DNA from 4 places in the Mesorhizobium argentiipisi genome. Region 2 is predicted to be linked to each of the others. Evidence: riboswitches for the same ligand, from Rfam matches in the RefSeq annotation. Region 2 holds a riboswitch; each other region holds the start of a gene.
The links. Region 2 has a riboswitch for thiamine pyrophosphate ahead of thiB (thiamine ABC transporter substrate binding subunit). Riboswitches for the same ligand answer to the same signal wherever they lie in the genome.

Region 1 (5,530 bases), on a different contig from region 2:
GCGGTCAAGCTCGCCCGCATCCCGCGGCGTTGCAACAACCAGCGTCCCGGCCCGCGTCGCCTGACCTGGCAGCACTTGATCCCACCATTCGGCGGCGCCGCGTCCGAGGTCCAGCACGGGCTGCTCGGCGCTTTCGCGCTCGCACCAGGGCGCCAGCATGCCACCGGCGAACCACGATGCGTTGCCGCCGAGACCGGACCGGATTTCGGCGACGGTGACTGCCGCGCCACGAGCCGCGAGTTCGAAGGCCGCGGTGAGGCCGGCGACGCCGGCCCCCTTGACCAGCACCCTCATGACGGCTCGGGCACCTCGGGCGTGGTGTCACTCACCGGCATATAGAGATCGCCGCCCGCGCGGTATTTTTCCGCCATCGCCGCCATCCCCTCCTTCTGCGCTTCGGCACGGATGTCGTGGGAGATGCGCATGGAGCAGAATTTCGGCCCGCACATGGAACAGAAATGCGCGACCTTGTGCGCTTCCTTGGGCAAAGTTTCGTCGTGGAACGAGCGCGCGGTCTCCGGATCGAGCGACAGGTTGAACTGGTCTTCCCAGCGGAACTCGAACCGCGCCCGCGAAAGCGCGTCGTCGCGAATCTTCGCCGCAGGATGGCCCTTGGCGAGGTCGGCGGCGTGTGCGGCTATTTTGTAGGTGATGACGCCGGTCTTGACGTCGTTGCGGTCCGGCAGGCCGAGATGTTCCTTCGGCGTCACATAGCAAAGCATGGCCGTGCCGAACCAGCCGATCATGGCGGCACCGATTCCGCTGGTGATGTGGTCGTAGCCGGGCGCAATATCGGTCGTCAGCGGTCCAAGCGTGTAGAAGGGCGCCTCGCCGCAGATTGCGAGCTGCTTGTCCATGTTCTGCTTGATCTTGTGCATGGGAACATGGCCGGGCCCCTCGATCATGACCTGGCAATCCTTGGCCCATGCGACCTTCGTCAGTTCGCCGAGCGTCTCCAGTTCGGCGAATTGTGCCGCGTCATTGGCGTCGGCGATCGAGCCCGGACGAAGGCCATCGCCGAGCGAGAAGGACACGTCATAGGCGCGGCAGATGTCGCAGATTTCTTCGAAATGCTCATAGAGGAAGCTTTCGCGGTGATGGTGCAGGCACCATTTCGCCATGATCGAGCCGCCGCGAGAGACGATACCCGTCACCCGGTCAACGGTCAGAGGGATGTAGTGCAGCCGCACGCCGGCGTGGATGGTGAAATAGTCGACGCCCTGCTCGGCCTGCTCGATCAGCGTGTCGCGATAGACCTCCCAGTTGAGGTCCTCGGCGATGCCGCCGACCTTCTCCAGCGCCTGGTAAAGCGGCACCGTGCCGATCGGCACCGGCGAGTTGCGTACGATCCATTCGCGAATATTGTGGATGTTGCGGCCCGTCGACAGGTCCATGACCGTGTCGGCGCCCCAGCGGATCGCCCAGACCATCTTTTCGACCTCTTCGGCCATGGACGAGGTGACGGCGGAATTGCCGATATTGGCGTTGATCTTGACCAGGAAATTGCGACCGATGATCATCGGCTCGCTCTCTGGATGGTTGATGTTGGCGGGAATGATAGCGCGTCCGCGAGCCACCTCGTCGCGTACGAATTCTGGCGTGACGAAATCCGGGATCGCGGCACCGAAGGCCTCGCCGTCTCGTTGCAGCTTGCCGCGCAGCATCTCGCGGCCAAGATTCTCGCGAATGGCGACGAACTCCATTTCGGGCGTGATGATGCCGGCGCGGGCATAGGCAAGCTGAGTCACAGCCTTGCCCTGCTTGGCCTTGAGCGGCCGGTTGCGAATGGGAAATTCCGGCGTCAGGCGCTCACCGGTCGCAAAGCCGTTGTCCTCCGGCCTGACATGGCGGCCGTCATAGGATTCGACATCGCCGCGCGCCACGATCCAGTCTTGCCGAAGCCGGGCAAGGCCGGTCTCGATGCTGGTCTCGATAGCGGGGTCGGTATAAGGGCCGGACGGATCGTAAACCGTGACCGGTGGCTCACCGGCGGTCGGGTGGACGGCGATCTCGCGCATCGGCACCCTGATCTGCGGGTGGATGGCGCCGGGCTTGTAGGTTTTCCGCGAGGCGGGCAGCGGTCCCGTCGACACGGCGGGGGTCAAGGCATTCATTTGAGGCTCCTTTGCTCATTTGCATTGGAGACCCAGTTCTGTGCCGGAAGGATGAAAAGACGCTTCGATCTACCTGCTTAAGACAGGTCTTCGGGCATGAACTCCCGCAAAGCGCTTGCACCGTCCCTACGCCAGTATGAACTGGATCAGGTTCAACGGGTCACTGCGCCGCGAAAGCCAGCAGTATCTCAGCCCCTTGCCGGGACTCCCCTGGTGAATGCGTCGAATTGAACGGGACCGTCACCTTTTGTCAACCGCATTCGGTTCGCGGGGGGAAATCGCCGGCCGACAAAATCCGCCCGGCTGATCGGTGGGGCCGGGCGCTCCGGCACGAATTCACCCAAAATTAGGCATCTGCCAATACAATCGGTGGTTTAGTGCCAACAAGCAATGTTGCTTGCTCCTGAACCGGAGAACGCTGCTTGGTCACGAAATCATCGAAACGAAGTGCCGAGGCGGCGGACCAGGCGGGAATCACAGCGCTGTCGAAGCTGGCCGTTGCTGCTTACGAAGACTTGGAGCGCGAGCTCAAGGCCACCATCGCCACGCTCGAAGCCCAGGCCAGGCGCTTCGAGACGGCAATCGACAACATCTCGCAAGGCATCTGCTTTTTCGACGTCGCTGAACGGCTGATCCTGTGCAACCGCCGCTACGCCGAGATCTACGGCATCTCGCCAGGAAAGCTGCAGGCGGGCATGACACTTGCCGATATCATCGAACACCGGGTCGCCGCAGGGACATCTGCGATGGAGAGCGAGGCCTACCTCGCCTTTGCCCGTTCGATCAACTCAAGCAACGGTTCGACCAACTGGACCGCCGAGCTGAACGACGGCCGCACCATCCAGATCATTCATCAGCCGATGCCCGACGGCGGATGGATCGCCACGCATGAAGACATCACCGAGCTCGCCGCCAGCCGCGTGATGGTCAGCGAGCGTGTTTCGCTACAGGCGCTGATCGACTGGGTTCCCGACTATCTGTGGGTCAAGGACACCGAAAGCCGCTTCGTCGTCGTCAACAAGGCACTTGCGACTGACCATGGCCGACATGACCCGAGCGAGATGATCGGCCTCAGCGATTTCGACCTGCATGCCCCAGAGCTGGCCCGGCAATTCCGCGCCAGCGAGCAGGCTCTGCTGCGCGGCGGCCAGCCGATGATCGACAAGGAGGAATTCATCGTCGACGCCTCGGGCGCGGGCAAATGGATGTCGTCGACTAAGGTGCCGCTCAGGAACGCCGAGAACGGGGTCTTTGGCCTGGTCGGCATTGCCCACGACATCACCCAGCGCAAGCTGGCCGACGACCTGCGCAGCGGCCAGGCGCATATATTGGAGATGATCGCGACGAGCGCGCCGCTGGAAGAAGTGCTCGAACGGCTCGTGCGGCTGATCGAATCGCAGCTTAGCGATATCTTCGGCTCCGTGCTGCTGCTCGACGCCGACGGCGCCCATCTGCGGCACGGCGCGGCGCCCAGCCTGGCAAAGGACTACACCGACGCCATCGACGGCATCCGCATCGGCCCCAAGGTCGGCTCCTGCGGCACCGCCGCCTACCGGCGCGAGCCTGTCATCGTCATCGATATTGTGAGCGATCCCTTGTGGGAGGATTTTCGCGATCTGGTGAGGCCCTATGGCTACCGTTCCTGCTGGTCGACGCCGATCCTGTCGCATACCGGCGTGGTGCTCGGCGTCTTTGCCATGTATTCGAAGACGGTGCGCGAGCCGACAAAGGCCGAGAGCAATCTCATCGATTTCACCACCCGCATCGCCGGCATTGCCATCGAGCGCAAGCTTGCCGAAGACCGCATCCATTTCATGGCCAACCACGACACGCTGACCGGGCTGCCCAATCGCGCCCTGCTCGGCGACAGACTCTCTCAGGCCATCCTTTATGCCCAGCGCTACGGCCGCTGGGTGAGCGTGGTGTTCATCGATCTGGACAATTTCAAGCTGGTCAACGATACGCTCGGCCACAACGCGGGAGACCTGCTGTTGAAGGCCGTCGCCAGCCGCATGGTCGAATGCGTCAGGGCGACCGATACGGTCGTGCGGCTGGGCGGCGACGAATTCGTCGTCGTCCTGTTCGACCAGGAGCCGAATGCCGAGCTTGTGGCCGAGACTTTGCAGAAGATCCGGGCGGCGGTCGCCGAGCCAGTTCATCTTGGCAAACATCATCTGAGAACGACAGCCAGCATCGGCGTTGCCAACTATCCGGATGACGGCGCAACCGCTGATGCGCTGCTGGCCAATGCCGATGCAGCGATGTACCGCGCCAAGGAGCTTGGCCGCGACAATGTCCAGTTCTATGCGCCCGAGTTCAATTCGAGCGGCCATGAGAGATTCCTGCTGCAGGAGGAATTGCGCAATGCGCTGGCACGCGGCGAATTCACGCTGCTGTACCAGCCGCAGGTCGACCTTCGCTCCGGCCATGTCTTTGCTGTCGAGGCGCTGATACGCTGGAAACATCCGAGCCTGGGGCTAATCTCGCCGATAAAGTTCATCCCGTTGGCCGAGGAGACCGGCCTGATCGTGCCGATCGGTGACTGGGTGCTGCACGAAGCCTGCCGGCAGAACAAGGCCTGGCAGGATGATGGCCTGCCGCCGATGGTGGTGTGCGTGAATGTGTCGGCAAGACAGTTCAAGGAAAGCAATCTGATCAATCGCGTGGTCAACGCGCTGAAGGACTGCGACCTGGAGGCGAAATATCTCGAGCTCGAACTGACCGAGAGCCTGATCATGCAGAATGTCGACATGGCTGTGTCGACGATGAACGCGCTGCAGAGCCTCGGCGTGCAGATCTCAATCGACGATTTCGGCACCGGGTATTCGAGCCTCAGCGCACTGAAGACTTTTCCGGTGGCGCGGCTGAAGATCGACAAGTCCTTCATCAACGATCTCGTTACCGATGAGAACGATCAGGCTGTCGCCAGCGCCGTGATCTCGCTTGGACAGAAACTCAATCTCAGGGTCATTGCCGAAGGCGTGGAGACGAACGACCAGGTGGCGTTCCTGCGCAAGAACAATTGCGACGAGATGCAGGGCTATCACTTCAGCAAGCCGGTCTCCGCCCAAGGCATCGCGAAATTGCTCAACAAGGAGCAAGGCGGTCACACGTCGATGGAGTAAGATCCGTCGGCGAAATTCTAAACTAGACCAAAGCCTAACCGACATGGCGCAGCCCAGATAATGACCTTCCTGGCGGCGCCACGCCACAATCGGGTCGGAACACCATTGTTCATCAATGGTCCAATCAGCAGCAAGCGCTTTCGGCTTTATGTCGACGAGGTTCCGATCGCTTCACTCAAGCCGCACGACATATTCAGCCTGCTCAAGCAGGGGGGCTGCGTTAGGCGGCAGCAGGTAGCATCAAGGCTGTCTGCAATGCCATCGGCCGGTACCCGCGACTGTCACGGCAAC
Region 2 (5,530 bases):
ATACGCTGCGGCGTGTTCGGGTGGGTCGCCAGGAAGTCGAGGCTGGCGTCGGTGGCGCCGCTCACCGAGCGGAAATCCGTATAGGCAGACATCGACTGCAGGAAGCGGCCGGCGGCATAGGGATCGTAGCCCGCCTCGCCGATCGACTTGATGCCGATGGCGTCGGCTTGCAGTTCCTGGTTGCGCGAGAATTGCGCGAGCCTGAGCTTGCCGCGGATCAACGCCGCCTTGGCGGTCGGGCTGTCGCCGAGCACGTCGGAAACCACCTTGGTCGCCAGGCCTTCCTCGGCTTCGAGCTGCTGCCGCTGCAGCCCATGATTGGCGGTGACGTGGCCCATCTCATGCGCGATGACGGCGGCAAGCTCGGAGGAATCGTTGGCGAGCGCCAGCAGCCCGCGCGTCACATAGAGATAGCCGCCCGGCAGCGCGAAGGCGTTGACGTTGGGCGAATTGAGGATGGTGATGCGATAGGTCTGGGTCGGGTTGGCCGACACCACCGTGAGATTGCCGACGACCTTGGCCACCATGCGTTCCAGCTTGGGGTCGGAATATTCGCCGCCATAGGTCGCCAGGATACGCGGATGCTGCGCCTTCGCCATTTCGGCGAGCTTGGCATTGGCGACGACATTGTCGACGGTGATCGGCTTGTCGGAAGGCTGGAAGCCGCTCTCCTGCACGTCCGGCGGCGTGAACATCTGGCAGCTCGCAAGCAAGGCAACGCTCGCCAGCGCGAAAAATCGTGCCAGCGGCTTCATCCACACCTTCTTAGCGCCGCTCGACAGGTCGGCTTCCTTTCCAAATCTTTCGGCAAATCACGGCCCAGCCGGACCAGCATGGCCGGACCTAGCCATACTCCCCGGACAAGGCAAGGAAACGCCGGATCGCCCATTGCCGGTTTGGCCATAAATTATGTCCGCTTCCGGGCAATATGTTGTGATCCGGCAACGGTGCCGCCTTGATCGCCGATATAGCGCCTGAACGCATCCGGTCCAGACCGATCGAAGAAATCGTCGGCCGGCCCGGTCGCCGCGATCATGCCTTCATCGAGAAACGCCACGTCCTGGCCGATGCGGCGTGCATCTTCCGGCTGATGCGTGACGAAGAGGATTGTCATTTTGCGCTCTACGTGGATGCCGGCGACAAGGTCGAGCATGTCCTCGCGCAGCGCCGGGCCGAGCGACGCGAAAGGCTCGTCGAGCAGCAAAACCGGCCGGTCGCGCAGCAGCACCCTCGCCAGCGCCACGCGCTGCCGCTCGCCGCCGGAAAGCTCGCGCGGCAGCCGCTTTTCCTTGCCCGCCAGGCCAACCCGCGCCAGCGCCTCGGCGACGGCAATGCGATCGGCGTCGCCGAGTTTCAGCGATGGCGAGCGGCCGAGCCAGACATTGGCTTCAACGGAAAGATGCGCAAACAAATTGTTTTCCTGGAACACCATCGACACCGGCCGCGCCGAAGGCGGCGTGTCGCCGACATCGATGCCGCCGATCAGCACCTTGCCGGTGTCGGGCGTTTCGAAGCCGGCTATCAGATTGAGCAATGTCGACTTGCCGGAACCGCTCGGCCCCATGATGGCGGTGATCCTGCCGGCCGCGAATTCGGCATTGAAGCGAAACGAAGACTCGCCATAGCTGAATGAGACGTCATCCAGCGCGACGGTGAGGCGCTTTTGCGCGGCGGCGCCCTTAATGGTCGTCGTCATCGCTTTCCTTCCCGCCCCAGCCGGTCGGCGGCGACCACCAGCATCAGGCAGACAAGGCCAAGCAGCAAGGCAAGTCCCGCGGCGTCGGCTGTCCGGTAGCTGCCCATGCGTGCCAAAAGCAGATAGGGCAAGGTCTGCACGGAATCGCTGCCGAAGAGCGCGATCACGCCGAGATCGCCGAGCGACAGCGCCATGGCAAAGGCGAAGCCGGTGGCCAAGGGCCGCCTCAGCGACGGCCAGTCGATCAGGCTGAGCCGGTTCCAGCCGGATATGCCGAGCGCCAGGCAGAGCCGCTCATGTCGTTCGCTCGCCGCGTCATAGGCCGGGCGAATGGCGCGGATGGCGAAGGGCATCGCCATCACCGCGTTGACGGCGACGACCATGACCGGGGCGACGGCAAAAACATCGGTGACATGGCGCAGCGCCAGGAACCAGCCGGCGCCAAGCACGATCGGCGGCACCACGAGCACGAAGCCGGCGCCGGTGTCGGCGGCGTGTTCGAGCAGCGACATGGTGTTCCCCGAGCGGCGGCGCAGGGCCAGCGCGCGCCGCGCCTCAATCAACGCCAGCGACAGCGTCACGCTGAGCAGCGCCGCAAGCAAGGCAAGGCCCGCGCTGGTGAGGGTCGCGCGGCGCACCGCCTCCTCGCCCGCCAGCCGGCCGAGATCGGCCTCGAGGCCTGAAAGCAGCGTCGCCGCCATCGGTCCGGCGACGAACAGCAGGGCAAGCGCGATGAGGCCGGCATTCAGCACGGTTTCGAGCCGGCCCGCTGAAAGGTAGCGGCGCGGCGCGACCGGCAGATTGGCGTCGCCGACCGTGTTGGCGCCGAGCCGTGTGAGAGCGACGACCACGATGAAGGTCAGCGCGATCTGCAGCAGCGTCAGCACCACGGCGCGCGCGGGATCGAAATCGAAGCGCAGCGCCTGGTAGATGGCGACCTCCAGCGTCGTCGCGGCCGGACCGCCGCCCAGCGTCAGCACGATGGTGAAGGAGGTGATGCAGAGCATGAAGACCAGCCCGGCAATCCCCGGCAGGGCCGCCCGCAGCACCGGCCATTCGATCAGCCGGAAGGCCGGCCGGACACCCATGCCGAGCTGGCTCGCCAGCCGCCACTGGTCGGCGGGGACGGTGCCGAGCGCCTCGAGGAACAGGCGCGTCGCCAGGGGCAGGTTGAAGAAGACATGCGCGACCAGGATGCCGGAGAGGCCGTAGATTCCCGGCCACTCTGCGCCGCCAAGCCGGGCGAAAGCGCCGGCAAAATATCCGGCGCGACCGTAGAGCGCCAAGACGCCGAGCGCGGCGACGATGGCTGGCAATGCCAGCGGCACGGTGAACAATTGCAGGATCGGGCCGCGACCTGGAAAAGCCGGATGCCTCGACAGAGCGCGCGCCACGAGCAGCGCCGGCGCGACCGAGAGCAGCGTCGACAGAGCCGCCTGCCACAGCGTGAAGCGGGCAACGCGCAGGAGGTAGCCGTCGAAGGCGGCGGCAGCGCCGGAGAGATCCTGCGCGGCTTCGACAGCGAGCCCAGCGAAGGCACCGCCGATGAGCAGCGTGATGGCCGCCAGCGCGACGACACCGGCGGTGACGCGAGAGTCTTTGGGACGGGACGCCAGCATTTCCCCTAACCAAACAGGGGCTTGGTTTGAGCGGAAGGATTATCCGCGTCGAGTTCCCGCCCATCCCCCTCTGGCCTGCCGGCCATCTCCCCCGCAAGGGGGGAGATTAGCAGCTTCGATCGCCGCGCCACTCTTGCAGCGCAGGAGATTGGCGAAACCGACAAAGCGCTTGATCTCCCCCTTGCGGGGGAGATGTCCGGCAGGACAGAGGGGTGTTCAAGCGCCACCTGCGTCCTACTTGCTCATCACCGCCAGCCACTCATCCACCCAGGCCTTGCGGTTGGCCGCCACCTCCTCGGGGCTGAACAGCAAGGTCTTGGTCGGCTTGACCAGCTTGTCGAAGGCCGGGTTGAGCGGCTTGTCGGTCTTGCCGGCCGGGAACATCCAGTTGGTTTCCGGAATGATGTCCTGGAATTCCGGTCCGGTCATGAAGGCGATGAATTTCTGCGCCAGCGGGTTCTTCGCGCCGGTCGTCGTGATGCCGGCAACCTCGATCTGCAGGTATTCGCCCTCTTCGAAAGAGGCCGCCTGATAGCGCTCCGTGTTCTCGGCCACCATGTGGTAGGCCGGCGAGGTGGTGTAGGAGAGCACCATCGGCGCCTCGCCCTTGGTGAACAGGCCATAGGCTTCGCTCCAGCCCGGCGTCACCGTCAAGACCTTCGGCTTGAGCTTGGCCCAGGCTTCCGGCGCCTTGTCGCCATAGACCGACTTCACCCACAAGAGCAGGCCGAGTCCGGGCGTCGAGGTGCGCGGATCCTGGATGACGATCTTGTCCGTGCCGCTACCCTCGACCAGCTCCTTCAGGCTCTTCGGCGGGTTCTTCAGCTTCTGCGTGTCATAGACGACGGCGAAATAACCATAGTCGAAAGGCACGAAAGTGTCGTCCTTCCAGCCGCCGGGCACGTCAATGCCGGACACTTCGCCATGCGGCGCGAACAGGCCGCTAGTCCTGGCGTCGGCAGTGAGATTGGTGTCGAGGCCGAGCACGATATCGGCCTTGGTGCCGGCGCCTTCGAGCTTGACGCGGTTGAGCAGCGCCACGCCGTCGGCCACCGAGACGAATTCGAGATCGCAGCCGCATTCGGCCTCGAATTCCTTCTTGACGGCAGGCCCTGGCCCCCAATCGGCGGTAAAGCTTTCATAGGTATAGACGGTGAGCTTGTCCTTTGCCTCGGCAGGCGCGACGCCCGCCAGAAGCGAAACAAGACCGGTTGCGAGAACAAGCTGGGACAATAGCGAGCGCATCGGCGCCTCCTTCGTTCTGGTGACAAGGAATTGAGGCGCCGGATGGTCCGAAACGTCTAATCCCTCCGCCGGTACAAACCGGATCAGGTTCGGCGGGTTGGCTTGATTGCCTCTCAGCCGGATCACGTCCGGCACCCCGTTAGAGCGTTTCGACAGATAGGCCCGGCCGAAGCGCGGCGCAAGCGGAAGTTTGCCGGGCAGATAATGTCCCGGGGCAGCGGACTCGCAACCGAAGCGCGGGCTGTCCGGCTTCCGTTTCGCGGGCAGGGCTGGTAAGGGCGACGCCCATGAGCACATTCACCATCCTGCTTGGCGGCGACCTTATCCGCACGCCCCGGCTCGAACGTCAGATCGAAGGCTCACGCGTCATCGCCGCCGATGCCGGTATCGGCCACGCTCGCATGCTCGGCCTGATGCCGGAGCTTTGGGTCGGTGATTTCGATTCCGTGCCGGCGAACCTGCCGGATGATCTCGCCGCGGTGCCCCGAAAGGTCTTCCCGGCCGAGAAGGACATCACCGATGGCGAGCTCGCTATAGCGGAAGCGCTTAAGCGTGGCGCCACCAGCCTCGTTCTGGCTGGCGCCTTCGGCGGCAAGCGCGCCGACCATGCTTTCCTGCATCTGGCGCTGGCCGTGCGGCTGGCCGAGGCGGGCACGACGGTGCTGCTGACCAGCGGCGCGCAGGAAGGTGTTCCCGTTTTGCCGGGCAGCGCCGCCTTCGACTATGCGGACGGCACCTTGTTTTCGGTGCTCGGCTTCTCGGAGCTCGCCGGGCTGACGGTCACCGGCGCCAAATGGCCACTCGACCGCGTCGAGGTGGCGTTCGGCTCCTCGCTCACTATATCAAACGAGGTCAAAGGGCAGCTTGGCATCGCGCTGGAGCGCGGCCGGGCGCTGCTTCTGGCCCACCCCTATCCCCTTCCAGAAAGCTGATATGGCGCCGCCACTCCTCAATCTTGACGGCATTAAAC
Region 3 (5,530 bases), on a different contig from region 2:
TAGAACGGCGCCTCGCCGCAGACGGCAAGCTGTTTGTCCATGTTCTGCTTGATCTTGTGCATGGGAACATGGCCGGGACCCTCGATCATCACCTGGCAGTCTTTCGCCCAGGCGATTTTGGTCAATTCGCCGAGCGTCTCCAGCTCGGCGAATTGCGCTTTGTCGTTGGCATCGGCGATCGAGCCGGGGCGAAGGCCGTCGCCGAGCGAGAAGGATACGTCATAGGCTCTGGCGATGTCGCAGATCTCATCGAAATGCTCATAGAGGAAGCTCTCGCGATGACGGTGCAAGCACCATTTGGCCATGATCGAGCCGCCGCGGGAGACGATGCCGGTGACCCGGTCGACGGTCAGCGGGATGTAATGCAGCCGCACGCCGGCGTGGATGGTGAAATAGTCGACGCCCTGCTCGGCCTGCTCGATCAGCGTGTCGCGATAGACCTCCCAACTCAGATCCTCGGCGATGCCGCCCACCTTCTCGAGCGCCTGGTAGAGCGGCACGGTGCCGATCGGCACCGGCGCGTTGCGTACGATCCATTCTCGGATGTTGTGGATGTTGCGGCCAGTCGACAGGTCCATCACGGTATCGGCGCCCCAGCGGATCGCCCAGACCATCTTTTCGACCTCTTCGGCCATCGATGAGGTGACGGCGGAATTGCCGATATTGGCGTTGATTTTCACCAGAAAATTGCGGCCGATAATCATCGGCTCGCTCTCGGGATGGTTGATGTTGGCGGGGATGATCGCGCGGCCGCGCGCCACCTCGTCGCGCACGAATTCCGGCGTGACGAAGTCCGGTATCGATGCGCCGAACGCTTCCCCATCCTGTTGCAACCTGCTTCGTAGCATCTCGCGGCCAAGGTTCTCGCGGATGGCTACGAATTCCATCTCCGGCGTGATTATGCCGGCGCGCGCATAGGCAAGCTGTGTCACCGCCTTGCCGGCTTTTGCCCGCACCGGACGATTTCGGACTGGAAATTCAGGCGTCAGCCGTTCGCCCGTCGCAAATCCGTTGTCCTCGGGCCTGACGTGGCGGCCGTCATAGGCTTCGACATCGCCGCGCGCGGCGATCCAGTCTTGCCGAAGGCGGGCAAGACCCTTTTCGATATCCGTTTCGATCGCGGGGTCGGTATAGGGGCCTGACGGATCGTAGACCGTCACCGGCGGTTCCCCGGCTGTCGGGTGCACGCTGATCTCGCGCATCGGCACCCTGATCTGCGGATGGATGATGCCGTTCTTTTGGATTTTGCGCGACGCCGGCAACGGCCCGGTCGATACGGTGGGGGTCAAGGCATTCATTTGAGGCTCCTTTGCTCGTTGCATTGGAGACCCAGTTCTGTGCCGGAAGGATGAAAAGACGCTTTGTCTGCCTGCTTGAGACAGGTCTTCGGGCATCAAGTCCCGCAAAAGCGCTTGCACCGTCCCTACGCCAGTATGAACTGGATCAGGTTCAACGGGTCACTGCGCCGCAAAGCCAGCAGTATCTCAGCCCCTTGCCGGGACTCCCCTGGTGAATGGCTCAAGTTGAGCGAGGCGCCGCCGTTTTGTCAAGCACGTCCGGCCCGGGTAGTGGGTCACGCTGGCGTGACTGACAAGCTTTGGGGGATCGCGGACATCGTTGCGCTTATCGAAGCGAAGAAGCAGAGAAGCCGACGGTGCGCGGCTCTTACAAAACGGATCGCTTGATGCGCAGGAACATGAGCGGCCCGACCAGCTTATCAAGGTGACACAGGATTTCTGGCCGGGCCGCCCAGTAAGGCCGGGGTTGCCTATCCCAGCCTACCCCGCCCAAGTTCTTCCGAAAGCTGGTCAGGGTCAATTACGCCCCGCCTGAAAAGCCACATGACCTTCATGGCTATCTCTTCGCGCTCATTCTCGCGAACAATTCGATGTTTTGCGCAGTAATCGTTGAGAGCTTTTGTGAGGATTGTGAGTTCGTCGGAATCCGCCACCCCGCATGACAACATGCCTGCCTCCTCATATATGGGCGGAAGCATACCGCTTCCAACGTCCGCCTGCCTCTACCCCGTTACGAACGACTTGAAAAAGATACACCCGGGAAAAGTCAGCTTCGAGTCAATTCGATGGGACTGAGGTCGGACGCCGATTAGGGCTTCTTGAGGAGACGCGCCTCGCGAATGTGCGAATTGGCCGGACGGCAATTGGGTTGGGTTGCCGCTGCAGCGATTGATTGGTGATGCAGCTTAGGCGAAGGCCCAGATATCCTCGGCCTGGAAGCCGACCTGGTAGCCGGCGGTCTTGAGCTTGACCACGACCTGGCCGATCTCGGCGGCCGGAAGCGCGCCGACCTCGATCTTGATCATGCCGGGGCGGTAGCGCTCAAGGTCGAGCTGCTCGAACACCATCCAGTCGGCGCCTTCGCAGTCGACCAGGAACGCGTCTATGTGGGTGATGCCGTGCGGTCGAGCAGCGTCTGCAAGGTCTCCGACGGCACGTCGATGTCCTTCAGATGCGGCACGAATTTGTTGAAGTTGGCGTCGGCCTCGCCCCAGGCGTTCTTGCCCGACATCAGATTGGTGTCGGTGACCGACGAGCAGCCGATGAACTCGATCGGCAACGTGCCGGCTTCAAGCGCCGCGGCATCGAAGGTGTGGACCGTGATCGTGCCCTTGGTCCTTGTCACCGCCACCGGCTCCATGACGAAGCGGCTGGCATCCGGGTAGTTGGCGCGAAGCCGCTTCTGATTGTAGGGGATCGGCTCGACCAGCATCGCGCGTGCTCCGGGGATCCGGTGCAGCCAGGGCGTCACGTCGTCGAACAGCGCGCCGTCGCAGGCGCCGACATTGACCAGCTGGAACGGCTGGCCGTTGCCGCCGAAGCGTGCCCGGAGCGCCGCCTTGGCCAGGAACTTCGTGCCGTGCAACGCCGGCCCGCGATCGAGCAGACCCTCAGGCAGGCTGAGCGACAGGAGAACGCGCGCAAAGCTGGACACAGAGCTCATGACTTGTCTCCGGGAATGACCTGCAGCGCGGCACGGCCGCCGCCCTGGCTTGCCGCCGCCCATAGCGCCATCAGCGGCGCGGCCAGCAGCAGGAAGGGCGGCAGAAGATTGGGGAAATAGATGCGGGTGTCGTGGATCGGGAAGACGGCGAATTTCGCCAGCACGCCAAGCACCAGCGCCGCCAGCAGGATCCCGGCGCGGCGGTCGAGCCGAAAACCGGCGCGGCTCAAGCCGAACCAGCCGGCCAGTGCCAGCACCGACACGCCGACCCAGCTGTTGACGTTGATGGCGCGCACCACAGAGGCCGCGAAGGCCTTGAGATAGGCCGTCAGCGAAAACGGCGGCTCGAACCCGTCCATATTGTAGTGCTGCTCGATGCTGGAGAACCAAAGATGCGGCCACCAGCCGGGATGCTGCGCCCAGTGCGAGATGGCGAAATAGGCGATAAAGGAGGCCGCGAAGCCTGCCAGCGCGCCCCATGCCCTCTCGCGGAAAGCGATAAGCAGTACGGCGAAGATGGCGAGAAAGACGATGTTGTCCGGCCTGGCTATGAATGCGAGGAAGAGCAAGACCGCCGTCGCCGCCTCGCGCTTGCGCACATAGGCGAAGACACCGCCAAGAAACAGCGCCGAGCACAGAAGGTCCGGCGTCGAGGCCCGCGCCGAATCGCCGAAATCGGCCATGATCAGCAAGGCGCCGACGACAGGCGCCAGCGCCAGCGCGCCTACCGCGCGCAGCCAGGCGAGCGTGATGGCGCCGAACAGAAGCACCGAGAATACTTGCACCAGCCGCATCGCCTCGACCGGCGAGACGACATGGCTGAGGCCGGAAAGAATTTCGGCATAGAGGAACTTGATCCGGTACATGCCGAGCAGCGAACGGAAGTCGGCGGCATTCTCCGTCATATGGCTGCGGAAACCGCCGCCATCGTCCGTCAGCGTCTTGTAGTCACCCGCCGACATGCCGGCCTTCACCGTGCCGTAGGCATAGTCATGCAGCGCCTGGGGATCCGGATAGGCGCTTTCCTCGGCGATCGCGAGATAGGGCAGCATGTCCCAGTTGGCGTCGGGCATGAACCAGGCGGTCGCGGCGGTCAGCAGGATATAGAGCGAGAAGGCGATCGCCCCGATCGATGCTGCCCATTTCGCGTAAGCCCCCTCGCCCCACGCCAGGCCGGCACCGGTCAAGCGTTCCAGCGGATTGGTCGGCGCGGACGGCCTGGTCAGCATCCTCAGCGGCCCCTATTTACCGACCTGGCTTTTCACGAAATCCTTCACGATCGACACGATGCCGCGCGACAAAAGGCTGTCGAAGGCATCGACGAAGCGGTCGACATGCTCGGGCTGGCAGATCAGCGGCGGCTCGAGCCGGATGACGTTGCGGTTGTATTCGGTAAAGGCGACGAGCACGTCGTAGTCGCGCAGCAGCAGCGAACCGACGAAGCCCGACAGCGAGCCCTTCAGCTTGTCGTCGAGCACGCTCACCACCGGACGCAGCACCATCGGCAAGGTCTGCGAGAAATCGTGGAACTCGAGCCCGATCATGAAGCCCTTGCCGCGCACATCCTTGATGATCTTCGGATATTTTTCCTTGAGCGCCTGCAGCCGCTGCAGAAGGTACTCGCCGGTCGAGGCGGCATTGTCTATCAGCCCCTCGTCATAGAGCACGTTGATGCCCTCGATCGCGGTGACGCAGGCCTCGCCCATGCCGCCGAAGGTCGCCATGGCGTGGATCATCGCCGTCTTCGGCGTGCCATAGGCTTTCATATAGACGTCGCGCCTGGCGATCATCGCCCCGACCGCCGCCTTGCCGGCGCCCAACGATTTCGCCAGCGCCGTCACGTCGGGTACCACGCCGTAATGCTCGAAAGCATAGAAGCGGCCCGATCGGCCATAACCGCACTGCACTTCGTCGGCGACCCACAGCACGCCATATTGGTCGCAAAGCGCGCGCAGCTTCTGCCAGTACTCGGCCTTTGCCTGGATGATGCCGCCGCCGCCCTGGATGGTTTCCAAGACGATGACGCCGATCTCCGGATCGCTCTTGAACAGGTGCTCGACAGCGTCGATGTCGGCGAAGGGAACGCGCACGACATTGTCGGCGACCTTGAAGTCGGCGCGGTAGAGCTGGCCGTCGGTGATCGCCAATACGCCCTTGGTCTTGCCGTGGAAGGAATTCTCGGCATAGACGATTTTCGGCCTCTTCGGGCCGGCGGCGCGTTCGACGAGCTTCACCGCCGCTTCCATGGCCTCAGAACCCGACGAGCCCAGGAACACCATGTCGAGATCGCCGGGCGAGCACTTGGCGATGTTGTGCGCAAGCGCCGCCGCATATTGCGACATGAAGGCGATGGCGATCTCCTGGCGCTTCTCCTCCTGGAATTTCTTCCGAGCGTCCAGGATGCGCGGATGGTTGTGGCCGAAGGCGAGCGACCCGAAGCCACCGAAGAAGTCGAGGATCTTGCGGCCGTTCTGGTCGATATAGAACATGCCCTCGGCGCGCTCGATCTTGACCTTGTGGAAGCCGAGCAGCTTCATGAAATGCAGCTGTCCGGGGTTGAGATGCTCCT
Region 4 (5,530 bases), on a different contig from region 2:
TTGAGCCGTCGGGTTCGCGCCATGGACGGGCCGCAGGCGTCCCGCGTCCGCGGCCGGCCACGGCATCACCGATCTGCTCGCTCTTCGGTTGTGGTCTTGGCGCCCGTCGCGATTTGATTGAGCCGTTCAGCCTTGGCCCCGGTGAGGCGTCCATGCATCCACGCACCGGCGGCGCCTATCATGCCGGCGCCCACCGCGAGGATGGTGGGGTTGGACAATAGGAATGCGAGTAGAACGGTCATGAGAACGTTCCCCAGAGCATCAAAATAACCACCCAGCAGAGTTTGCAGGAGATGTGCAGAGATTGGTCCATATTGTAAGAAATCCGCCCCATGCACTTCGCATCGTCGATGAGGCCGTGAACGACGAATTCAGCGATACCGAGCGCGAGACTGCCGGTTATCAGCCCGACGACCGCGCCGTGGATTGCCGCATGAGGGAGAAGGCCATGATACCAGGGCACGCCCGGAATCGGATTGGCGCGGTTTTTGGCCCTGGCAAGGAAATCGCCCTGAAGCGGATAGTCAGCCAGCGCGTGACCGGCCAGAAGAAGCGCGATCGTGGTCAGTAGCGCGGTCATCTCACTGCACCTTGCCTATCTTGAGGTTGCTGCCGAGAGTGGGATCAGTCCCGCGGCGCGCATTCGGTCAGTGCGCCCGCTAATCAGGTTGCTTTGGCGGTTGGTTCCAGCGCGATGCAGCGCATTCACCCAGCGAGGAAAGTCACTCACCTGGTAAGCGGCCCACTGCCCACCGGGGAAAGCGTACCCTTCTGTTCAAAGCGTGGAACACGAGCCCGGCAGTGCATGCCGCCGCCTTGCATTTCCACCGGCTTGCGCCAGGTGTCGCCTTTACAAAATTCATGATCACGTTCTTTCGCAACAAAACCTGTAGGGCTTTTTTCGTAACCGGTCGTGCGCGGGTTTGAGCGCGCGAGACCACAGGCGCGTGCGCTCATCTAAATTTTGATGAGACCGAGCGCCCGAAGGACATGGATGTGTGCCAAGACTAGATTTCCAAAACCTGACGGGTCGCGAGAAAGCTCGCTATTCGGTTCGCGCTTCGGCCTCTGGCCCGTGATGTTCGAAGGAGATGGGGGACGACGACTGGGAGCCCCGCCACTGTTCAGCGCGATCAAGCGCAGCCTACCCGCGATGCACCTCGGCGAATTCCTTTGCGGAAGCCTCATCCCGCCGGGCAATCCAGAGCGAAAATCGCCAGCCTGCTCGGGAACTCTCGGCAGACAGGTATCTTGATGAGAAGCAGCCCATCATCGCCGCTATGGCAATCAGGCTCGAAGAGCTATGCGGTAACGGGGCTCAACCTGCGGAAGCTTTACGACCTGGAGCCGCCGAGCGCGCTTGGTCCGACTCTGGAGGTCGCGGTTATGTCGGTCTTACATCGATGCGGCCTCGGGCGGGCACGCCTTGAATCGGCGCTCGGGGCGAGACGAACTCGGCTTATGAGTTGCCCCGTGCCCTGGCCAGGACGTGTACCGGACCGACGTGGGGAGAGCTAGACAACCACCTGCGTGCCGATTTCAACGACGCGGCCGGTCGGGATCTGGAAATATTCCGTCGCATCGGCCGCCGAGCGCGCCAGGCCGATGAACAGCCGGTCCTGCCACACCGGCATGCCGGAATTGGGCGAGGCCTTGAGCGAGCGCCGCGACAGGAAGAAGGACGTCGTCATGATGTCGAACTTCCAGCCCTGCTTGCGGCAGATCGCCAGCGCGCGCGGGATGTTGGGCTGTTCCATGTAGCCGAAGGTCAACGTCACCCGCATGAACAGCTCGTTGACCGTCTCCATCTTGACGCGCTCGCTGTCGGGCACCACCGGCTGCGGCGCGGTCACCACGGAAAGGATGACGTTCTGCTCGTGCAGCACCTTGTAGTGCTTGAGGCTGTGCATCAAGGCGGTCGGCGCGCTGAGCGGATCGCTGGTCAGGAACACCGCGGTGCCGGATACCAGCTGCGGCTTCTTCTTCAACAGGTTGCCGGCGAGGACATCGAGCGGGATCTCGTTGCGGCGCGTCTTGTCGAAGAGATAGCGGCTGCCGCGCACCCAGGTCCACATGCCCAGCACGATGGTGAAGGCCACGACCAGCGACGCCCAGCCGCCTTCGAACACCTTGACGATGTTGGAGGCGAAGAAGACGATGTCGATCAAGGCGAACAGCACCGTCAGCGGGACCGCCACCGACAGCTTCCACTTCCAGATCCGGGTCATGACGACATAGAGCAGCACCGTGGTCACCAGCATGTTGCCGGTGACCGAGATACCATAGGCGGAGGCGAGCTTGCTCGATTCGCCGAAGCCGACCACCAGAATCACCACCGCCAACGCCAGCAGCAGGTTGACACGCGGCATGTAGATCTGGCCGGGTTGTTTCTCCGATGTGTGCAGTATTTGCAGCCGTGGCAGCATGTTGAGCTGCACCGCCTGGCGTGTCAGCGAAAAAGCCCCTGAAATGACCGCCTGGCTGGCGATGACGGTCGCTGCGGTGGCCAGCACCACCATCGGGATCAGCGTCCAGCCACCGTTCATCTCGAAGAACGGATGGCCGACCACGCCACCATTCGCCAGGATGAAGGCGCCCTGCCCGGCATAATTCAACAACAGACAGGGGAACACGATCGAGAGCCAGGCAAGCACCATGGGCTTGCGGCCGAAATGGCCGAGGTCGGCATAGAGCGCTTCGCCGCCGGTGACGGCAAGGAAGACTGCGCCAATGGTGATGGAGGCGACGTCTGGCGAATGGATCAGGAAAGCGACGATATAGTACGGGCTGATCGCCCACAGGATTTCCGGATCGGCGATGATGTGGTTGAGGCCGGACAGGCCGATAGCCAGGAACCACACCGCGGTGACCGGCCCGAACACCAGCCCGACACCGCCGGTGCCGAAGCGTTGTATTGCAAACAGTATGGCGAGAACGACCAGTGTCAACGGCACGACATAAGGCTGGAAGGCGGGCGTAACGACATTCATGCCCTCCACCGCCGAAAGCACGGAAATCGCCGGCGTGATGACCGCGTCGCCGAAAAACAGCGACGCGCCGACGATGCCAATGCCGAGCATCAGTGCCGAGCGCTTCGGAAAACTGCCCCGCGCCAGCGCCATCAGCGACAGCACGCCGCCCTCGCCGCGATTGTCGGCGCGCAGCACGAACATGATGTATTTTACTGTCACCGTGATCGTGAGCGACCAGATGATCAGTGACAGGACGCCGAGAATATCTGTGCGATCAGCGACGTTGCCGCCCGACGAGGCATGCAGCGCTTCGCGGAGCGCATAGATCGGGCTGGTGCCGATATCGCCATAGACCACACCGAGTGCGCCAAGCATCAACAACTCAGTACTTTGAGACGAGCCGGGATGTCCCGCCAGTTCCTCAACGTCACAACTGTTGGCAGAATCCACGACAGCCATTCGTATGCTTCCCACGGGTGCTGTGCTCTACGGCCAACGCAATTCTGCATTTCCGAGGCGCGCGTCCTTGCGACGGGCAGCCTCGGCCGATTGGGCGGTGCGACAAGGAGAGGGAGGAGCCCGCTGCACTGCCGCTATCGGCCGAGGCGTCTGGAAATTGCTAATCGACTGCCATGTTGAAGTCGGCTGGCATGTCACCAGCCCATTATCCCATCAACCAGCAAATTAGCAATTTGTAAGATTTAAACTATGAATAAAACAACATTACGTCATTTAAACTGAAGTCGATTGATCTGCTATACCGAAGGAATATTTGCATTAACTAACGAGTTCCTAGAGGTTATCGAGATACAACTATCAACGTGCAATTTATGAAAGTCAATATCTTCATGGTTTCAGATGTAGCATTTCGGTCGGTTTGTCATGGACCATGAGCATCCAGAATTTAATCGGCCCCCCGCTACGACAGAATCGAGCGCGGACCGAGCCGGTCCGCGTCCTGTTTATGCAAGCCTTCCTTCTGACTCGACCTACCGCCCCGGACCGAATGCGCTTGACAAAAGGCCACCGGCTCGGTCCAATTGACCCATTCACCAGGGGAGTCCCGGCAAGGGGCTGAGATACTGCTGGCTTTCGCGGCGCAGTGACCCGTTGAACCTGATCCAGTTCATACTGGCGTAGGGACGGTGCAAGCGCTTTGCGGGAGTTTATGCCCGAAGACCTGTTTCGAGCAGGTCGACAGAAGCGTCTTTTCATCCTTCCGGCACAGAACTGGGTCTCCAATGCAGATGAGCAAAGGAGCCTCAAGATGAATGCCCTTACCCCCGCCGTTTCGACGGGACCCCTGCCCGCCTCACGGAAAATCCACACGCCCGGCATCCTCCATCCGCAGATCAGGGTGCCGATGCGCGAAATCGCCGTCCATCCGACAGCCGGCGAGCCGCCGGTCACCGTCTATGATCCGTCCGGCCCCTATACCGACCCGACTGTCGAAACCAGCATTGAAAACGGCCTTGCACGGCTTCGCCACGAATGGGTCACGGCGCGCGGCGATGTCGAAGCCTATGACGGCCGCCATGTGCAGCCGGAGGACAATGGGTTCGCCACCGGCGAGCGCCTGACGCCGGAATTTCCCATTCGCAACCGGCCGCTCAGGGCCAAGGCAGGCAAGGCGGTGACCCAGCTTGCCTATGCGCGCGCCGGCATCATCACGCCCGAAATGGAGTTCGTCGCCATCCGCGAGAATCTTGGCCGCGAGAATCTTGGCCGCGAGAACCTTGGCCGCGAGATGCTGCGCGGCAAGCTTGAGCGCGACGGCGAAGCCTTCGGTGCCGCGATTCCGGACTTCGTCACGGCGGAATTCGTGCGCGAGGAAGTGGCACGCGGACGTGCAATCATCCCTGCCAACATCAATCATCCCGAGAGCGAGCCGATGATCATCGGCCGCAATTTCCTGGTCAAGATCAACGCCAATATCGGCAATTCGGCGGTCACTTCATCGATGGCCGAAGAGGTCGAAAAGATGGTCTGGGCGATCCGCTGGGGCGCCGACACGGTGATGGACCTGTCTACGGGCCGCAACATCCACAACATCCGCGAATGGATCGTGCGCAATGCGCCGGTGCCGATCGGCACGGTGCCTCTCTATCAGGCGCTCGAAAAGGTCAACGGCATTGCCGAGGATCTGACCTGGGAGGTCTATCGCGACACGCTGATCGAACAGGCCGAACAGGGCGTCGACTATTTCACCATCCACGCAGGCGTGCGGCTGCACTACATCCCGCTGACGGTCGACCGGGTCACGGGTATCGTCTCGCGTGGCGGGTCGATCATGGCCAAATGGTGCCTGCACCATCACCGGGAGAGCTTCCTTTACGAGCATTTCGCCGAAATCTGCGACATCTGCCGCGCCTATGATGTGTCCTTTTCGCTCGGCGACGGCCTTCGTCCCGGCTCGATCGCCGATGCCAATGACGCGGCGCAATTCGCGGAGCTGGAAACGCTCGGCGAACTGACGAAGATCGCCTGGGCCAAGGACTGCCAGGTGATGATCGAGGGCCCCGGCCACGTGCCGATGCACAAGATCAAGCAGAATATGG

Region 1: another riboswitch for thiamine pyrophosphate. It lies ahead of thiC (phosphomethylpyrimidine synthase ThiC); the one in region 2 lies ahead of thiB (thiamine ABC transporter substrate binding subunit).
Region 3: another riboswitch for thiamine pyrophosphate. It lies ahead of thiC (phosphomethylpyrimidine synthase ThiC); the one in region 2 lies ahead of thiB (thiamine ABC transporter substrate binding subunit).
Region 4: another riboswitch for thiamine pyrophosphate. It lies ahead of thiC (phosphomethylpyrimidine synthase ThiC); the one in region 2 lies ahead of thiB (thiamine ABC transporter substrate binding subunit).

The regions. Positions count from the first base shown of each region.
Region 1 is NZ_JAPYKO010000005.1:167,302-172,831, reverse strand. Features, by position in the region: gene thiO (glycine oxidase ThiO) at 1-294, opposite strand, end outside; gene thiC (phosphomethylpyrimidine synthase ThiC) at 291-2,114, opposite strand; TPP riboswitch at 2,220-2,336, opposite strand; gene O7A05_RS10535 (EAL domain-containing protein) at 2,537-5,239, shown strand.
Region 2 is NZ_JAPYKO010000038.1:44,465-49,994, forward strand. Features, by position in the region: gene O7A05_RS31005 (M48 family metalloprotease) at 1-755, opposite strand, end outside; gene thiQ (thiamine ABC transporter ATP-binding protein) at 908-1,696, opposite strand; gene thiP (thiamine/thiamine pyrophosphate ABC transporter permease) at 1,693-3,315, opposite strand; gene thiB (thiamine ABC transporter substrate binding subunit) at 3,550-4,560, opposite strand; TPP riboswitch at 4,604-4,709, opposite strand; gene O7A05_RS31025 (thiamine diphosphokinase) at 4,848-5,492, shown strand; gene O7A05_RS31030 (ABC-F family ATP-binding cassette domain-containing protein) at 5,494-5,530, shown strand, end outside.
Region 3 is NZ_JAPYKO010000002.1:218,194-223,723, forward strand. Features, by position in the region: gene thiC (phosphomethylpyrimidine synthase ThiC) at 1-1,298, opposite strand, end outside; TPP riboswitch at 1,403-1,518, opposite strand; partial or broken gene O7A05_RS03990 (FkbM family methyltransferase) at 2,204-2,961, opposite strand; gene O7A05_RS03995 (hypothetical protein) at 2,958-4,190, opposite strand; gene O7A05_RS04000 (aspartate aminotransferase family protein) at 4,203-5,530, opposite strand, start outside.
Region 4 is NZ_JAPYKO010000003.1:439,934-445,463, forward strand. Features, by position in the region: gene O7A05_RS07480 (hypothetical protein) at 66-242, opposite strand; gene O7A05_RS07485 (DUF3307 domain-containing protein) at 239-580, opposite strand; gene O7A05_RS07490 (hypothetical protein) at 727-957, opposite strand; gene O7A05_RS07495 (potassium transporter Kup) at 1,515-3,347, opposite strand; TPP riboswitch at 4,017-4,133, shown strand; gene thiC (phosphomethylpyrimidine synthase ThiC) at 4,240-5,530, shown strand, end outside.